4 regions of the Dactylosporangium sp. NPDC051087 genome follow, and region 1 is predicted to be linked to each of the others. Evidence: riboswitches for the same ligand, from Rfam matches in the RefSeq annotation. Region 1 holds a riboswitch; each other region holds the start of a gene.
The links. A riboswitch is a leader RNA that binds a small molecule or an ion and turns the genes downstream of it on or off. The one in region 1 is predicted to bind cobalamin.
Positions count from the first base shown of each region.

Region 2: it holds a riboswitch for cobalamin, as region 1 does, so the genes downstream of both, ACZ6TV_RS41640 (VWA domain-containing protein) here and cobN (cobaltochelatase subunit CobN) in region 1, are expected to answer to the same signal.
Region 3: it holds a riboswitch for cobalamin, as region 1 does, so the genes downstream of both, ACZ6TV_RS52875 (ribonucleoside-diphosphate reductase subunit alpha) here and cobN (cobaltochelatase subunit CobN) in region 1, are expected to answer to the same signal.
Region 4: it holds a riboswitch for cobalamin, as region 1 does, so the genes downstream of both, metE (5-methyltetrahydropteroyltriglutamate--homocysteine S-methyltransferase) here and cobN (cobaltochelatase subunit CobN) in region 1, are expected to answer to the same signal.

Region 1 is NZ_JBVJIJ010000020.1:260,807-264,758, reverse strand. It holds gene cobN (cobaltochelatase subunit CobN) at 1-1,648, opposite strand, end outside; cobalamin riboswitch at 1,688-1,883, opposite strand; gene ACZ6TV_RS34920 (precorrin-3B synthase) at 1,920-3,101, shown strand; gene ACZ6TV_RS34915 (precorrin-8X methylmutase) at 3,187-3,813, shown strand; gene ACZ6TV_RS34910 (precorrin-2 C(20)-methyltransferase) at 3,834-3,952, shown strand, end outside.
Region 2 is NZ_JBVJIJ010000028.1:18,957-22,908, reverse strand. It holds gene ACZ6TV_RS41655 (hypothetical protein) at 55-465, opposite strand; gene ACZ6TV_RS41650 (hypothetical protein) at 500-1,285, opposite strand; gene ACZ6TV_RS41645 (hypothetical protein) at 1,354-2,214, opposite strand; cobalamin riboswitch at 2,342-2,489, shown strand; gene ACZ6TV_RS41640 (VWA domain-containing protein) at 2,525-3,952, shown strand, end outside.
Region 3 is NZ_JBVJIJ010000055.1:33,255-37,206, reverse strand. It holds gene ACZ6TV_RS52875 (ribonucleoside-diphosphate reductase subunit alpha) at 1-1,913, opposite strand, end outside; cobalamin riboswitch at 2,045-2,258, opposite strand; gene ACZ6TV_RS52870 (hypothetical protein) at 2,319-2,909, opposite strand; gene ACZ6TV_RS52865 (NUDIX hydrolase) at 3,156-3,662, opposite strand; gene ACZ6TV_RS52860 (DinB family protein) at 3,666-3,952, opposite strand, start outside.
Region 4 is NZ_JBVJIJ010000055.1:37,807-41,758, reverse strand. It holds partial or broken gene ACZ6TV_RS52890 (transposase) at 1-107, opposite strand, end outside; gene metE (5-methyltetrahydropteroyltriglutamate--homocysteine S-methyltransferase) at 354-2,591, opposite strand; cobalamin riboswitch at 2,700-2,915, opposite strand; gene ACZ6TV_RS52880 (ribonucleotide-diphosphate reductase subunit beta) at 3,026-3,952, opposite strand, start outside.

The DNA.
Region 1 (3,952 bases):
CCTCGCCCGGGTCGTTGACCAGGAACGGGTAGATCAGCGGCAGGTTGCCCAGGGCCGCGTCGGCGCCGCAGGACGCGGACATGCCGACGGTCTTGCCGGGCAGCCATTCGAGGTTGCCGTGCTTGCCGACGTGCACGACGGCGTGGGCGCCGAACTCGTCGGCGAGCCACCGGTAGGCGGCCAGGTAGTGGTGGCTCGGCGGCAGGTCGGGGTCGTGGTAGATCGCTACGGGGTTCTCCCCGAAGCCGCGCGGCGGCTGCACCATGACCACGACGTTGCCCTCGCGCAGCGCGGCGAGGACGATCTCGCCGGCGGGGTCGCGGGACGTGTCGACGAACAGCTCACCGGGCGCCGGGCCCCAGTGCCGCTCCATCTCCTCGCGCAGGTCGTCCGGCAGGGTCCGGAACCAGGTCCGGTACCGCTCGGCGGAGATGCGGACGGGGTTGCCGCGCAGCTGCTCCTCGGTGAGCCAGTCGACGTCCTGCCCACCGGCGGCGATGAGCGTGTGCATCAGCGCGTCGCCGTCCTTCGGGAACCCGTCCGCGCCCACATACCCCTGGGCGTGCATGGCGTCGAGGAGCCGCACCACGCTCGCGGGCGTGTCGAGGCCGACGGCGTTGCCGATGCGGGCGTGCTTCGTCGGATACGCGCTGAGCATCAGCACGATCCTGCGGTCGGCGGGGGCGAGGTGGCGCAGCCGGGCGTGCCCGACCGCGATCCCGGCGACCCGCCCGGCCCGCTCCCGGTCGGCGACGTAGACGGTGAGCCCGTCGGCGTCGATCTCCTTGAACGAGAACGGCACCGTGATGATCCGGCCGTCGAACTCGGGGATCGCGACCTGCGTGGCCGTGTCCAGCGGCGACAGCCCGTCGTCGTTGGCGTCCCAGGTGTCGCGGGAGCTGGTCAGGCACAGGCCCTGCAGGATCGGCACGTCGAGCGCGGCGAGGGCGCCGACGTCCCACGCCTCCTCCTCGCCGCCGGCCTGCGCGTCCGCGGGGCGGGTGCCGCCCGCGGCGAGGACGGTGACGACCAGCGCGTCGGCCTGCCGCAGCGTGTCGAGCAGCTCCGCCGGGGCGGACCGCAGCGAGGAGGCGAACACGGGCAGCGGCCGCCCGCCGGCGTCCTGCACCGCCTCGCACAGCGTCTCCACGAACGCGGTGTTGCCGGCGAGGTGGTGCGCCCGGTAGTAGATGATCCCGACCGTCGGCCCCTCGGCCGTGCTCTCCCTCGGCAGGAGACCCCAGGTGGGCGTGGTCGCCGGCGGGGCGAAGCCGTGACCGGTGAGCAGGACGGTGTCGGACAGGAAGTGGTGCAGCTCGGCCAGGTTGGCCGGGCCGCCCTCGGTGAAGTAGGCGTGCGCCTCGGCCGCGACGCCGGCGGGCACGGTGGAGTGCCGCATCAGCTCCGCGTCGGGCAGCGCCTCGCCGCCGAGCAGGACCACCGGCGCCGGCAGCCGCAGCAGCGTGTCGAAGCCCTCCTGCCAGTCCCGGTAGCCGCCCAGGAACCGCACGACGACCAGGTCCGCGCCCTCGGCGAGGGCGGGCAGGTCCTCCACCGCGGTGCGGGACGGGTTGGCCAGCCGGAAGTCCGCGCCGCTCGCACGGGCGCTGAGCAGGTCGGTGTCGGACGTCGACAACAGCAGGATCACGCCGGGGTCCTCCCTCGGGGTCCGCGCCCCAAGTCGGTCGGGAAAGGTCCGGCGGCGGAGAGTCTCCTGGCTCCCGGATCGGCGCTCGTCCCCGCGCCTTCCCAGGCTCGCGCCCAGTGGCCTCCGTCGGAAACTCGCTCCCCGGTCACAGTGGCGGGACCGCGCCGGACTCTCACCGGCTTCCTCCACACGTCGCCGTTACAGCACCGCCAACTCTGCCGGTCGGCGCAGACTTGAGTCAAGCGAAGCGCTGCGCAGTAGTATCCGGCGCGTGCAGGCTGCCAGCGGACGCGACGCCCCGGACCGGTGCCCCGGCGCCGTGCAGGTCCACCCGGCGGCCGACGGTGGCCTCGCCCGCGTCCGGCTGCCCGGCGGGCGGCTGCCCGTCGAGGGCCTGGCCGTGCTCCGGGCCGCCGCCGCCGACCTCGGCGACCCCGCGCTGGAGCTCACCTCCCGGGGGAACGTGCAGGTCAGGGCGCTGCGGCCGGGCGCGGAGCTGGAGCTCGCCGCGCGGCTGTCGCAGGCGGGGCTCCTGCCGTCGGACACCCACGAGCGGGTGCGCAACATCATCGCCAGCCCGCTCAGCGGCCGCGACGGCGCCGGGCTCGTGGACGTGCGGCCGGTGGTGGCCGCGTTCGACGCCGGCCTGTGCGCCGACCCGTCCCTCGCCGCGCTGCCGGGCCGCTTCCTGGCGACGCTCGACGACGGCCGCGGCGACGTGTCCCCGCTCGGCGGCGACGTCGGCCTCCACGGCGACCGCCTCCTGCTCGCCGGCACCCCCACCACGGCCGCGGCCCGGACCCGCGGTGGCCCGGCCGGCCAGGCCGCGGCCCGGACCTGGGACGATCCCGCCGGGCTGCTGCTCGCGGCGGCCCGGGCGTTCCTGGCGGAGCGCGCCGCGCAGGGCGGCACCGCGTGGCGCCTGGCGGAGCTGACCGACGGCCCGGCCCGGGTCGCGGCCCGGCTGGACGCCACCGTCGAGCCGGGCGCCGGTCGCCACGACGGCGGCGCCGGGCCGGTCGTCGGCCGGACACCGCAGGCCGGTGGACAGGTCGCGCTGACGGTGGTCGTACCACTCGGGCTGCTGACGCAGGAGCAGTCGGCGGCACTCGTCGCGGCCTCGCCGGGAGAGATCATCGTCACGCCGTGGCGGACCGTCGTGGTGCCCGACGTGCCGGTCGATGAAGCTGGAGCGGTCGAGACCCTGCTGACGGCGGCCGGGCTGGTCACCGACCCCGCCTCGCCATGGGTCGGGGTCACCGCGTGCGCCGGCCGCCCGGGCTGCGCCAAGGCCCTCGCCGACGTGCGGGCCGACGCCCGGGCCGCCGTCGCGGGTGGCCTCGACCACGCGCTGCCGGTGCACTGGATCGGCTGCGAACGGCGCTGCGGCGCACCGAAGGGAAGGCACGTGGAGATGCTCGCGACCGCCGACGGCTACCAGGTCGTGTCGTGACCGGCCCGGAGCGCAGCGGAGTGGCTGGTCACCATGGGTGCAGTCTCGGGGCGCGGCGGCGCCGGAGCGCAGCGGAGGTGACGTCGTGACCGCTTACGACTACGTGAAGGACGGTGCGGAGATCTACCGGCGGTCGTTCGCGACGATCCGCGCCGAGGCCGACCTGTCCGGGCTGCCCGCCGACGTCGCCCAGGTCACCGTCCGCATGATCCACGCGTGCGGGATGGTCGACCTGGCCGCCGACGTGGGGCACGGCGGCGACGTGGTGCGGCTCGCGCGCGCCGCCCTCCGCGACGGTGCCCCCGTCCTCTGCGACGCCGAGATGGTCGCCTCCGGCGTCACCCGCGCCCGGCTGCCCCGCGACAACGAGGTCCTGTGCACGCTGCGCGACCCGCGCGTCCCCGCCCTCGCCGAGCGGCTGGGCACCACCCGCAGCGCCGCCGCGCTCGACCTGTGGGGCGACCGCCTCGGCGGCGCCGTCGTCGCCGTCGGCAACGCGCCCACGGCCCTGTTCCGGCTCCTCGAGATGATCGCGGCCGGCGCGCCCCGGCCCGCGGCGGTGCTGGGCATCCCCGTCGGGTTCATCGGCGCGGCCGAGTCGAAGGTGGCGCTCGCCGCCACCGACCTGCCGCACCTGGTCGTGCACGGCCGCCGGGGCGGCAGCGCGATGACGGCCGCCGCCGTCAACGCCATCGCGGACGAGAAGGAATGACCACAGTGGACAGTGCAGCGGTGACGGGTCGGCTGTACGGCGTCGGGCTCGGCCCCGGCGACCCCGAGCTCGTGACGGTCAAGGCGGCCCGGATCGTCGCCGCCGCGCCCGTCGTCGCGTTCCACAGTGCCCGCCACGG
Region 2 (3,952 bases), on a different contig from region 1:
CAGAAGCGCCGCGAGGCCGCCCTCCGGTAGGAGGACGGCCGTCGCGGTCGTGCGTCACCTGGTGGGGGCAGGGCTGGCTCCGCAGGTCTTCTGGATCTGCTCGGTGAGCCGGCCGGCGAAGTCCTTGTCGCTGATGATCCGCTTCTGGTACTGCTCGATCTGCGCGTCCGTCAGCCCGCTGTAGATGGGCTTGCTGGCGTACGCGTCGGCCATGGCGCCCGGGTCGGTGTAGACCCTCGACTGGACCGCGCACAGGTGTGCGGCCGTCGTGTCCACGTAGATCGTGTCCATCCGTTCGGGTGTCAACGGTTCGCTGACGGCCGGGCTGGCCGCCGCCGTGGTCGTCGGCCCGGACGGGGCGGAGATCTTGGCCGGGGTGTTCGCCGACTCGTCACCGCAGCCGGCGGTCAGACCGCCCGTGACGGCAAGGACGGCGAGCGTGAGCAGCGCTCTGGAGCGGATCATGACGAGGCCCTTTCCTTGCGCGAGGAGGAGGTGGCTATGCGACGACGAGCGTCAGCGGGTTGGTGTCGACGGTGGTGCCGTAGTTGAGCTTCACGGTGAGCGTGTAGGTGCCGGCGGCGACGTTCGTGGCGTCGAACTTCACCGACGCGTAGTCGTCGGCGCCGACGGGCAGGCCGGCCGCGTCGTTGAGCTGCGTGTAGGTCCGGTCGGCGGGGTAGCTGACGCCCAGCCCGGCGGGGCCGCCGGAGACGGTGATCTTCAGGTCGTCGACGCCGCCGCGGCGGGCCTGGAACACCAGCTGGCTCCACACCGGGGTCTTCTTCGGCACGGTCACCGTGCTGGTCTTCTGGACGACGCCGTCGCCGCTGACCAGGACGATCGGCAGGGTCGCGGTGGAGCTGCCGGTGCGGGCGGTGCCGACGCAGGTCGTCGCGCCGGCGGTCTTCTCGGTGTACGTGTAGTTCAGCGTGATCGGCGTGAGCGAGACCAGCGTGTTCGAGGTGACGGTGATGTTGAACGCCGCGTAGTCGACGCTGCCGGCCGAGAGCGAGTCGCCCTTCGACAGCGACGAGTAGGTCTTCGTGTTCGTGGGGTAGTTGACGGAGACGCCGGGCCCCGAGGCGGTGACCTTGACGTTGCAGATGTCGGCCGCCGCGCCCCACAGGGTGCTCACCCAGCCCGTCTGACCCAGCACCATCGGCGCGAGCAGCGGGATGGTCAGCCCGAGGCCGGGGGTCGCGGCGCTGGCCGGCGCGGCGGCGGGCAGGATGGCGGCCGCACCGGCGGCGCAGGCGAGAGCGATGGAGGCTGAACGGCGCATCGGAGAGGTCCTTCTCTGTCGGGACTTGGTGACGTCTGCCTGATCGGCGGCTCGGGGAGCGTGTTGAGCTAGCCGGTGAGCGCTATCCAGGTGTCGTACTGGTGCACCGCGATTCCCTCGAACGCGGCGTAGCGCTGCGCCGCACGGTCGACGTCGCTGAGCGTGGCCCGCATGGCGCTGTCGGTGCCGCCGTGGAAGGTGCAGTAGGCGCAGTCGCCGAGCGCCTGCGTCTCCGCGCCGAGCCGGGCCGGTTTCGCCGCCTCCCCGGCGCGGCGCAGCAGGTCGTCGGCGACGCCGAGCATGGAGTTGCCGCCGGTGGCGGTGTTGCGGTAGCTCATCACCGTGACGCCGTCGACCCGGGCGAGCACGGCGTCGGCCAGGTTCTCCCCGCCGACCTGCACGGTGGGCAGCCAGAACGGCACGTCCAGCTCGAGGGGCGGCCCGACCTGCGCCAGCTCGTCGAGCAGCCGCAGCAGCTGCGGCACGAGCACCGCCTGCTCCTGCTGCCACGTGGGCAGCAGGTAGGGCTCGACGTCGACGTGCAGCCCCCGGAACAGTCCGGTCGCGGCGGCGGCGCGGGCCCACGCGAGCGCGGTCGCGTGGTCCGTCGTCCAGTCCGGCTCGCCGCCGAGCGCGTCGAGCGTGATCCCGGCGTCGTCGCACAGCGCGCGGAGCCGGGTCAGCTCCGTGACGTCGGCGCGCGGGTCGTAGTACGCGAAGATCGTCGACACCGAGTGGGCGTTCGCCCAGGCCACGACGGTCTCCGGCGGCGCCCGGTCCCACAGCCACATGGCCCTGGTGCCGGGCGGGGCGACGCTGGTCTCCGGTGCGAGCGGCGGCAGCGTCCGGTGTACCGACGCCACCAGCAGACCAAGGGCCAGGACGACACCCAGGACGGGCCCCAGGACGGTGTCCGCGACGCCGCGCACGCGTGCCAGGACGCGGCGCGGGTCCGCCGGCGCCCGGTGCGCTGAGCCCGCCCACACGTCATCTGTTCGGCCGGTCGTGCCCGGCCCGAAGGATTTGGGTCACGTTGACGTCACTGGGAGCCGTGGGACACGATGAACCCCGAGCGGCCACAGGGAGGAACCCAGTGCGAGTCTGGGACGGTCCCGCCACTGTGACCGGGGAGCCTCCGTCCAGCACACGGGCCACGGCGGCGACCCGGGAAGTCAGACACTCCAGCCGCTCGTGCTTGTTGACCCAGCGGGCGCGGACCCGCTCGATAAGGATGTGCCCGTGACGTCGCCGTATCCGTTCTCGGCCGTGGTCGGCCTGCCAGACCTGCGCCTCGCCCTGCTGCTCACGGCCGTGTCCCCGGCGATCGGCGGGGTCCTCGTCCGGGGCGAGAAGGGCACCGCCAAGTCGACCGTCGTGCGGGGGCTGGCCACGCTGCTTCCCGAGGTCGACGTCGTCGCCGGCTGCCGCTTCGCCTGCGACCCCGCCGCCCCCGACCGGTCCTGCCCGGACGGCCCGCACTCCCTGGACGCGCCCGCCGCCCGGCGCCGGTCCGCGCTGGTCGAGCTGCCCGTCGGCGCCACCGAGGACCGGGTCGTCGGCACCCTCGACCTGCAGCGCGCCCTCGGCGACGGGGTCAAGGCCTATGAGCCGGGCCTGCTCGCCGCCGCGCACCGCGGTGTCCTCTACGTCGACGAGGTCAACCTCCTGCCCGACCACCTCGTCGACCTGCTCCTCGACGCGGCCGCGATGGGCCGCGCCCACGTCGAGCGCGACGGCGTCTCCGTCAAGCACGCCGCCCGCTTCCTCCTCGTCGGCACCATGAACCCGGAGGAGGGCGAGCCACGCCCGCAGCTCGTCGACCGGTTCGGCCTGGTCGTCGGCGTCGCCGCGCCCGCCACGGCGGCGCCCAGGGCCGAGGTCGTGCGGCGGCGGCTGGCGTACGAACTGGACCCCGACACCTTCGCGGCGCGCTACACGGAGGAGGACGCGGCCCTCGCCGCCCGGATCGCCGAGGCGCGGCGGGCGCTGCCGGCGGTGACGCTGCCCGACCGGCAGCTGGACCGGATCGCGCGGATCTGCCTGGCGTACCGGGTGGACGGCCTGCGCGCCGACATCGTCGTGGCCCGCACCGCGGTGGCCCTGGCCGCCTGGCACGGCCGGACGGTCGTGACGAAGGACGACCTGCGCGACGCGGCGAGGCTCGCCCTCCCGCACCGCCGCCGCCGCGACCCGCTCGACCCGCCGGGCGCCGACCAGGAACGCCTCGAGGAGATCCTCGACCAGGAGCTCAACGGCCCCGACGACGATCCCGACGAGGATCCCGACGCCGGTGGCCCGCCCCCGCGGGATCCACCCCCTGGGCCGGACGACCCGTCGCCCGATATTTCCGACACTCCGGATCTGTCCGCCGGAGAAGGCGACGGCCGGCCTCCGTCCCAACCCTCCGGGGGCGCCGACCGGCCTCCGTCCCGCCCCTCTTCAGGCACCTCCACCTCGCCCGACATTTCGGATACGTCTGGATCGGACGACACCGCCGCGCCGGAACAGGGCGACACCGGGTCGTCCGGGCAGCCGGCCACGCAGCCCGCAGGGGAGCTGGCGTTCGCGCAGGCGCCGTACAAGACCCGGCTGCTGAAGATCGGCGGCCGCGCCAACCGGCAGCAGGGCGCCCACGCCGGCCGCCGCTCGCCCGCCCACGGCCGGCAC
Region 3 (3,952 bases), on a different contig from region 1:
AACAGGTTGGACACCTGCGGCTCGATGCACTCGTAGCAGCCGGCGATCGACGCGATCGTCGCCGTCGGCGCGATCGCGACGAGCAGCGAGTTGCGCAGCCCGGTGGCCGCGACCTTCGTGCGGAGCGCGGCCCAGCGCGCACCGCTGGTGGGTGCGCCCCACAGGTCGGGATGCAGTTCGCCGCCGGCGGCGCGGGTCTCGGCGTACGCGGGGTGCGGCCCGAACCGCTCCGCCAGGTCCGCCGATGCTTCGAGGGCGGTGAGGTAGATCTCCTCCTGCACGCGGGTGGACAGCTCGCGGGCGGCGGGTGAGTCGAACGGCAACCGCAGCGTGAAGAACGCGTCCTGCAGGCCCATCAGCCCGAGCCCGACGGGTCGCCAGCGCGGGTTCGACGCGGCGGCCTGCGCCGACGGGTAGTAGTTGATGTCGATGACCCGGTCGAGGAACACCACGGCGGTGCGGACGGTGGCGCGCAGCTTGTCCCAGTCCACGCCGTCGGCGCTGTCGGTGGTGAGGTGCGCGCCGAGGTTGATCGAGCCGAGGTTGCACACGGCGGTCTCGTCGTCGCTGTTGACCTCGAGGATCTCCGTGCACAGGTTCGACAGGTGGATGGTGTTGCCGGGCGTCCCGGTCTGGTTGGACAGCGCGTTGGAGCGGTCCTTGAACGTCATCCACCCGTTGCCGGTCTGCGCGAGGGTGCGCATCATCCGGCCGTACAGGTCACGGGCCTTGACGGTCTTCACGGCGTGCTTCTCCGCCGCCCGGTACGCCTCGTCGAACTCCGCACCGAACAGGTCCGGCAGCTCGGGCGCGTCGGACGGGTCGATGAGCGACCAGTCGGCGTCGGCCTCGACCCGGCGCATGAACTCGTCCGGAATCCAGTTGGCCAGGTTGAGGTTGTGGGTGCGCCGGGACTCCTCGCCGGTGTTGTCCCGCAGCTCCAGGAACTCCTCGATGTCCGGATGCCACGGCTCCAGGTACACGCACGCGGCGCCCTTGCGCCGGCCGCCCTGGTTCACGGCGGCGACCCCGGCGTCGAGCGTCTTCAGGAACGGCACGATCCCGTTGGACCTGCCGTTGGTGCCGCGGATGAGCGCGCCCCGGCCGCGGACCCGCGTCCAGGAGATGCCGATCCCGCCGGAGAACTTCGACAGCTTCGCGACCTGGTGGTACCGCTCGTAGATCGAGTCCAGCTCGTCGCGGGGCGAGTCGACCAGGAAGCAGGACGACATCTGGGTGTGCGCGGTGCCGGAGTTGAACAGCGTCGGCGAGCTCGGCAGGTACGCGAGGGACGACATGAGCCGGTAGAAGCCGATCGCCTCGGCCGGCGTCGTGGACAGCCCGCAGGCGACGCGCAGCAGCCAGTACTGCGGCGTCTCCACCACCAGCCGCGTCTGCGGATGGCGCAGCAGGTACCGGTCGGCGACCGTCCGCAGCCCGAAGTACTCGAACCGCAGGTCCCCGTCCAGGTCGACGGCGTCGTCGAGCTTACGGGCGTTACGGGCCACGAACGCCGCGGTGGCGTCGCTGATCAGGCCCTGCTGGTGCGCGTACCGGACCGCTTGGCTGAAGCTGGCGACGCCCTGGCCGCGGACCTCCTTGTCGACGTACGCGGCCAGGAGCCGGGCGGCGAGCCGCGAGTACTGCGGCTCCTCACCGATCAGCTCGGCCGCGGTCTGGATCGACAGCTTGTCCAGCTCGGCCGTCGTCGCACCGTCGTACAGGCCGCTGATCGTCTTCGTCGCCACGCGCAGCGGGTCGACCTCGTCGAGGTCGGCGACCCACCGCTCGACCGCCTTCACGATCTTGTTGACGTCGACCGGCTCCAGGTCGCCGTTGCGTTTGCGCACCTGCATCGCGTGCCGCCGCTGCTCAGGCGCCCGCTGACCGGCCTGGTCCTGCGTCACCGTCATGTGTCCCCCTCGTCACGAACTCCGACGACGTCGGACGAGCGCAGGGGAAAGCCGCCACAGAAAGGCGCACGCGAGGCGCACCCGGCGATGGCGTCAGCCGTCCCGCGCGGCATCCGACCACCGCACACCGGACGGCGTGCGGTGCGCTGGCAGGTCTTCGGACTCGCGGGCGCGACGCCTTCCGGCGCCACCTACTGGCCGTCGCTTCCCAGACCTCGCGGTCCAGTGCTTCGTTGACGGCGGTCGTTCCCACTTACCGCTGCGGGGCAGTCCCGGATTCACACCGGGTTCCCTGTTGCCACGACCGCCCCGAAGAGCGGCCGAACCAGCTGCAGGGAACACCATATATGGGTGCGGTGCTGAATGCGCAACACCAGATGGTGTAGCGGCGTGTCGCCTGCACCACTACGCCGCGGCGAAGGCGTCGATGGCCGTGTCGCTCGCGACGTCCCTGAAGCGCTGGACGAACTGCTCTGCGCCGGCCCACGGGGCCAGCAGGTCAGGCTTCTGCTCGCTCGGCGTCCTTGCGGTGACGGACACCGTGAGCTGCACGCCCTTGCCTCGTACCGCGATGAGTTGGAACGTGTCCGGCATTGCGTGGCGCACCGTCACGACCTGCACGCCGTTCGGCCACTCCTGGTAGACATCCTCCGGGAATCCCAGCGTGAGGTCCGTGAGGTAGATCGGCGTCTGGAGTTGCTGCACGGTGACGGTGAGCTGCACAGCCCCGGTGCCGAACTTCGCCGTTGCGGCCTGGAGGTCCGGGTACTGCTCTGCCGAGAGACGCTTGCTGCCGGTCGGCGCGATGCGCTGCGCGAACGCCGTCACCCGATCGACGAGACGACCGCCCGCCTCGCTGCGCAGCGAGGGTACGGCCATCGGTGCCGTGACTGCGGCGTCGACCTCGGGGCGCGCGCCCCTGAGCAGCCACGGCGGCACTGACTCGGCCTGCGCAACCGAGTTGGCTTGCGTGCGGTCGGCACGGTCGGAGTCCATCGGGGCGATCGTAGTTGCAGCAGCCACGAGCGCGAGGGCAATTGCCGCAATGCCTCTTGCAGTGAATCCAGTCCCCCAGCCGACCCAGGGGCTGTTCCCGTGACGACCCCTAAACGCAACAGGAGCCGCTAGTGGTAGCAGGCCGAGCCGGCAGACAATGAGATCGGCAGCTCTGGGGTCGGTTGGCTCTGCCCGGCAAGGGTTCGCTGACCTGGGTGCAGCGCGGATTTCAGCGACCGGTGGTCTTCATAAGCCGAGGGCGATCGGGGCGGAGGGTGTCCCGAAGGTGAGCAGGTCGGTCAGCGGTGTGGCGAGGTCACGGGGCGAGAACAGGTCAGGTCCGGTGTAGCCGGCGATCTCGGCGAGCCGCCACCATCGAAAGCCGGCGAGGTGCTCATCAGCGGCGAGCTGCTCGTCGGTGAGCTGGCCTTGCGGTTCGAAGTGGTCGGTGCGGACGAGGAAGTAGTCGTTGACGACGCCGTAGAAGCCCGGCGCGTGATCCGCGCTGACGATCACCTGATGCCAGACGTGCGGCGGATCGGCGGCGGTGACCAGGCCGGTTTCCTCCCGCAGCTCGCGGCGAAGCGCGGACAGCCCGTCCTCACCTGGTTCTATGCCGCCGCCTGGGGCGGCCCACACGGCCTGTGCTCCGTGCGGGACCGCCGGGTGGGGGAAGACGAATCGACAGAGCAGGACGCGGTCGTCCTCGTCGAGGATGATCGCGCGGGCGGAGGCACGAAGGTTCAGCGGCACTGCTCAGAGTCCGCGGCTGCCGTCGATGGCCTCGCGGATGATGTCGGCATGGCCGGCGTGGCGCGCTGTCTCCTGGATCAGGTGCATCGCCAGCCAGCGCAGGTTCTCGTCGACCAGGTCCGACCGTGCGCATCGCGTGTCGAGGTCGGCGCCGGCGAAGATCTCCCGGGACGCCGCGATCTGCTCCAGGTAGTACGCCACGACGCTCTGCACCGTGTCGTCGTCGCTGAGCGCGAAGGTGGCGTCCCGGTCTTCGTCCGCCACCGCCGGCCACTCGTGCGGGAAGTCCC
Region 4 (3,952 bases), on a different contig from region 1:
ACGGTGGAGATGACCCGGTCCGTGGCCACCCGCTGGGCGATCCGCAGCGTGCCGTCCGGTCCGGTCTCCAGGTCCTGACCCAGAATGGTGGCGAGCAGCCGCATCGCCTGAGCGACCGGAGAGCCGCCACCATCGAACGCCGGCGAAGTGCTCATCAGCGGCGAGCTGGTCGTCGGTGGACACAGCGTGGACGCGTAGATGACGCTACCGGCAGCCGTACTCAGCTGCTGCCACCCGCACTGCTCGTAGAACGCGACCGTCTCAAGGACCGCAGCCGGTCCGACGTGTGATCTCGTGCGTGGACGGTGCGGGCGGGCGCCGCGACGTGGGGCGCCCGCCCTGAATGCGGGTCGTTAGTTGCCGCGTACTTCGGCGGCGGCTGCGACGAGGTGCCGCAGTGATGCCTCGACCTCGGGGTAGTCGCGGGTCTTCAGCCCGCAGTCGGGATTGACCCACAGGCGGTGGGCCGGGACCCCGGCGGCGGCGAGGCGCACCGAGGAGGTGACCTCGTCGTGGGACGGGACGCGTGGAGAGTGGATGTCCCAGACGCCGGGGCCGACGCCGCGGCTGTAACCGATGGCGGCGAGGTCGTCGAGGACCTCCATCTTGGAGCGGGACGCCTCGATGCTGGTGACGTCGGCGTCCAGCGCGTCGATGGCGGTGATGACCTCACCGAACTCGGAGTAGCACAGGTGCGTGTGGATCTGCGTGCCGTCGTCGACGCCGCTGGTCGCGAGACGGAACGAGCCGACGGCCCAGTCGAGGTACGCCTTCTGGTCCGCCTTGCGCAGCGGCAGCGTCTCCCGCAGAGCGGGCTCGTCGACCTGGATGACGGTGATCCCGGCGGCTTCGAGGTCGAGGCATTCGTCGCGCAGGGCGAGGGCGACCTGGTCGGCGGTGTCGGCGAGGGGCTGGTCGGTGCGCACGAACGACCAGGCGAGGATCGTGACCGGGCCGGTGAGCATGCCCTTGACCGGTTTCGGCGTGAGTGACTGCGCGTAGGTGGACCACTCGACGGTCATCGGTGCCTTGCGGGCCACGTCGCCGTGGATGATCGGTGGGCGGACGCAGCGGGACCCGTACGACTGGACCCAGCCGTGGTCGGTGGCGGCGAACCCGGACAGTTGCTCGCCGAAGTACTGGACCATGTCGTTGCGTTCTGGTTCGCCGTGCACGAGGACGTCGAGGCCGAGGTTTTCCTGCAGGCGGATGACGTGCTGGACCTCGTCGCGCATCCGGTCGGCGTAGCCGGCGGCATCCAGGGTGCCGGCGCGCAGTTCGGCGCGGGCTTTGCGCAGGTCGGCGGTCTGCGGGAACGACCCGATCGTGGTGGTCGGCAGGTCCGGCAGCCGCAGCCGTTCCTGCTGGACCCGGGCCCGGACGGCGTACGGGCCGCGGCGCCGGTCCGCCGGGGTGAGGGCAGCGAGGCGGTCGCGGACGGATGCGTTGTGCCAGTCGGCCGGGATCGGCGGTAGCGGTGCCGGCAGGTGGGCGGTGCCGTCGCGGACCGCCCTGCCGAGCAGGACGACCTCGTCGACCTTCTGCCGGGCGAACGCGAGCCGTTCGTGCAGCGAAGGGTCGAGCCGGGTCTCGACGGACAGGTCGACCGGCACGTGCAGCAGCGAGCACGACGTGGACACGGCGACGTGGTCGGCCAGGGCGGAGACGATAGCGCCTCGGACTGCGGCGGTACGGAGGTCGGTGCGCCAGATGTTGTGACCGTCGACCAGTCCGGCGACGATCGTCTTGCCGACCAGAGGCCCTGACGCGGCGAGGCGTTGAAGGTCACCGGGGCCGGCGACAAGGTCCAGACCGATCGCCTCGACAGGGGTGCTCAGCAGCGCCGGAAGGGCGTCGCCGAGTTCGCCGAAGTAGGTGGCCACGAAGAGCTGCGGCCGATCGGTCAACGAACCGAGGCGGGCGTAGGCGCGGCGCAGCCCGTCGATCTCCGCCGGGGTACGGTCCGCCACATACGCAGGCTCGTCCAGCTGCACCCATCGCACGCCGGTCGAGGCCAGGACGGCGAGGATCTGTGCGTACACCTCGACGAGGTCGTCGAGGCGGGCGAACGGGTCGGCACCCTTCGCCAGAAGCAGGAACGTGGCCGGGCCGACGAAGACCGGGCGGGTGGCGATGCCGAGGGCGCCGGCCTCCGCGACCTCGCCGAGGGCCTTGACCGGGTTGGCCTCGAACACGGTGTCCGCGTCGATCTCCGGCACCAGGTAGTGGTAGTTGGTGTCGAACCACTTGGTCAGTTCCAGCGCCGGTTCGGCGTCGACACCCCTGGCCATCGCGAAGTACGTGTCCAGGTCGGACAGGCCGAGCCGGGTGAACCGGGCCGGGATCGCGCCGACGGCGACGGCGGTGTCCAGGACGTGGTCGTAGTAGGAGAACGTGTTGGACGGGATCGCGTCCAGCCGGGCGTTGCGCAGGGTCTGCCACACCTCCGCGCGCAGCCCTGCCGCGGTCTCGTCCAGGGTCGCCGCGTCGATGCGACCCGCCCAATATGCCTCGACGGCCTTCTTCAGTTCCCGGTTCCCGCCGATGCGCGGATAGCCCAGGACGGTGCTCTGCCCGAATGCGGTGCTCACCACAGGGATTCCTTCCCTCGAAGTCGCGGCGACGTTCGGGAAGGGGAAGACAGGGCACACCCGGCTTCCGCCCTGACCCTCCCGAGGGGTCGCCGGCGGCGCACACCGGCGGTGTACGCAGTGCGGGCAGGTCTTCGGACTCGCGGGCGCGGCACCGACAGGTGCCTCCTACTGGCCGTCGCTTCCCAGACCTCGCGGTCCAGTGCTTTGTTGACGGCGGTCGTTCCCACTCACCGCTGCGGGGCAGTCCCGGTCTTGCACCGGGTTCCCTCTTACGACGCCCCGTCCTTGCGAACGAGGCGAACCAGCACTGCCGGCCATCGTACGGGTGCCCGGCGGCGTGCGGGACCGGGGCATCCAAGATCGTCCGGCCGCGACATGGTCGCTGCTGTCCTGCACGGTGGTGCCGGACAGGACAGCAGCGCACCCGCGGCTCAGAAGTCGTCGTCGAAGGTGACCGTGCCCGTCACGCCCACCTGGTACGCCGACACCCGGCGTTCGAAGAAGTTCGACAGTTCCTGGACGTCCTGCAGTTCCATGAACGCGAACGGGTTGCGGCTGCCGTACAGCGGCGCGATGCCGAGCGTGGCGAGCCGCCGGTCGGCGACGTGCTGCAGGTATTCGCGCATGTCGGCGAGGGACATGCCGGACACGCCCTGCTCCAGGAGGTCCGCGGCGAACTGCACCTCGCACTCGACCGCCTCGGACAGCATCTGCCGTACCTGAGCTTCCAGCTGCGGGTCGAACAGGTCCGGTTCTTCCGCCCGTACGGTGTCCACGACGTCGAACGCGAATGCCATGTGCATCGACTCGTCGCGGAACACCCAGTTGGTGCCCGAGGCGAGGCCGTGCAGCAGCCCGCGGGAACGCAGGTAGTAGACGTAGGCGAAGGCGCCGTAGAAGAACAGGCCCTCGATGCAGGCGGCGAAGCAGATCAGGTTGAGCAGGAACGCCCGCCGGTCGTCCTTGCTGCGAAGCTCCTTCAGCTCGCCGAGTGAGTCGATCCAGCGGAAACAGAACTCCGCCTTGCGCGCGATCGACGGGATGTTCTCCACCGCGGCGAACGCCTCGAACCGCTCGGTCTCGTCGGAGACGTACGTGTCGAGCAGGTTCAGGTAGAACTGGACGTGCACGGCCTCCTCGAACAGCTGCCGGGAGAGGTAGAGCCGTCCTTCGGGGCTGTTGATGTGCTGGTACAGGTTGAGCACGAGGTTGTTCGCGACGATGGTGTCGCCGGTGGCGAAGAACGCGACCAGCCGCGACACGAGGTGCCGCTCTGCCGCCGACAGCTTGGACAGGTCGGCGAGGTCGCTGTGCAGGTCGACCTCCTCGACCGTCCACGTGTTCTTGATCGCGTCTTT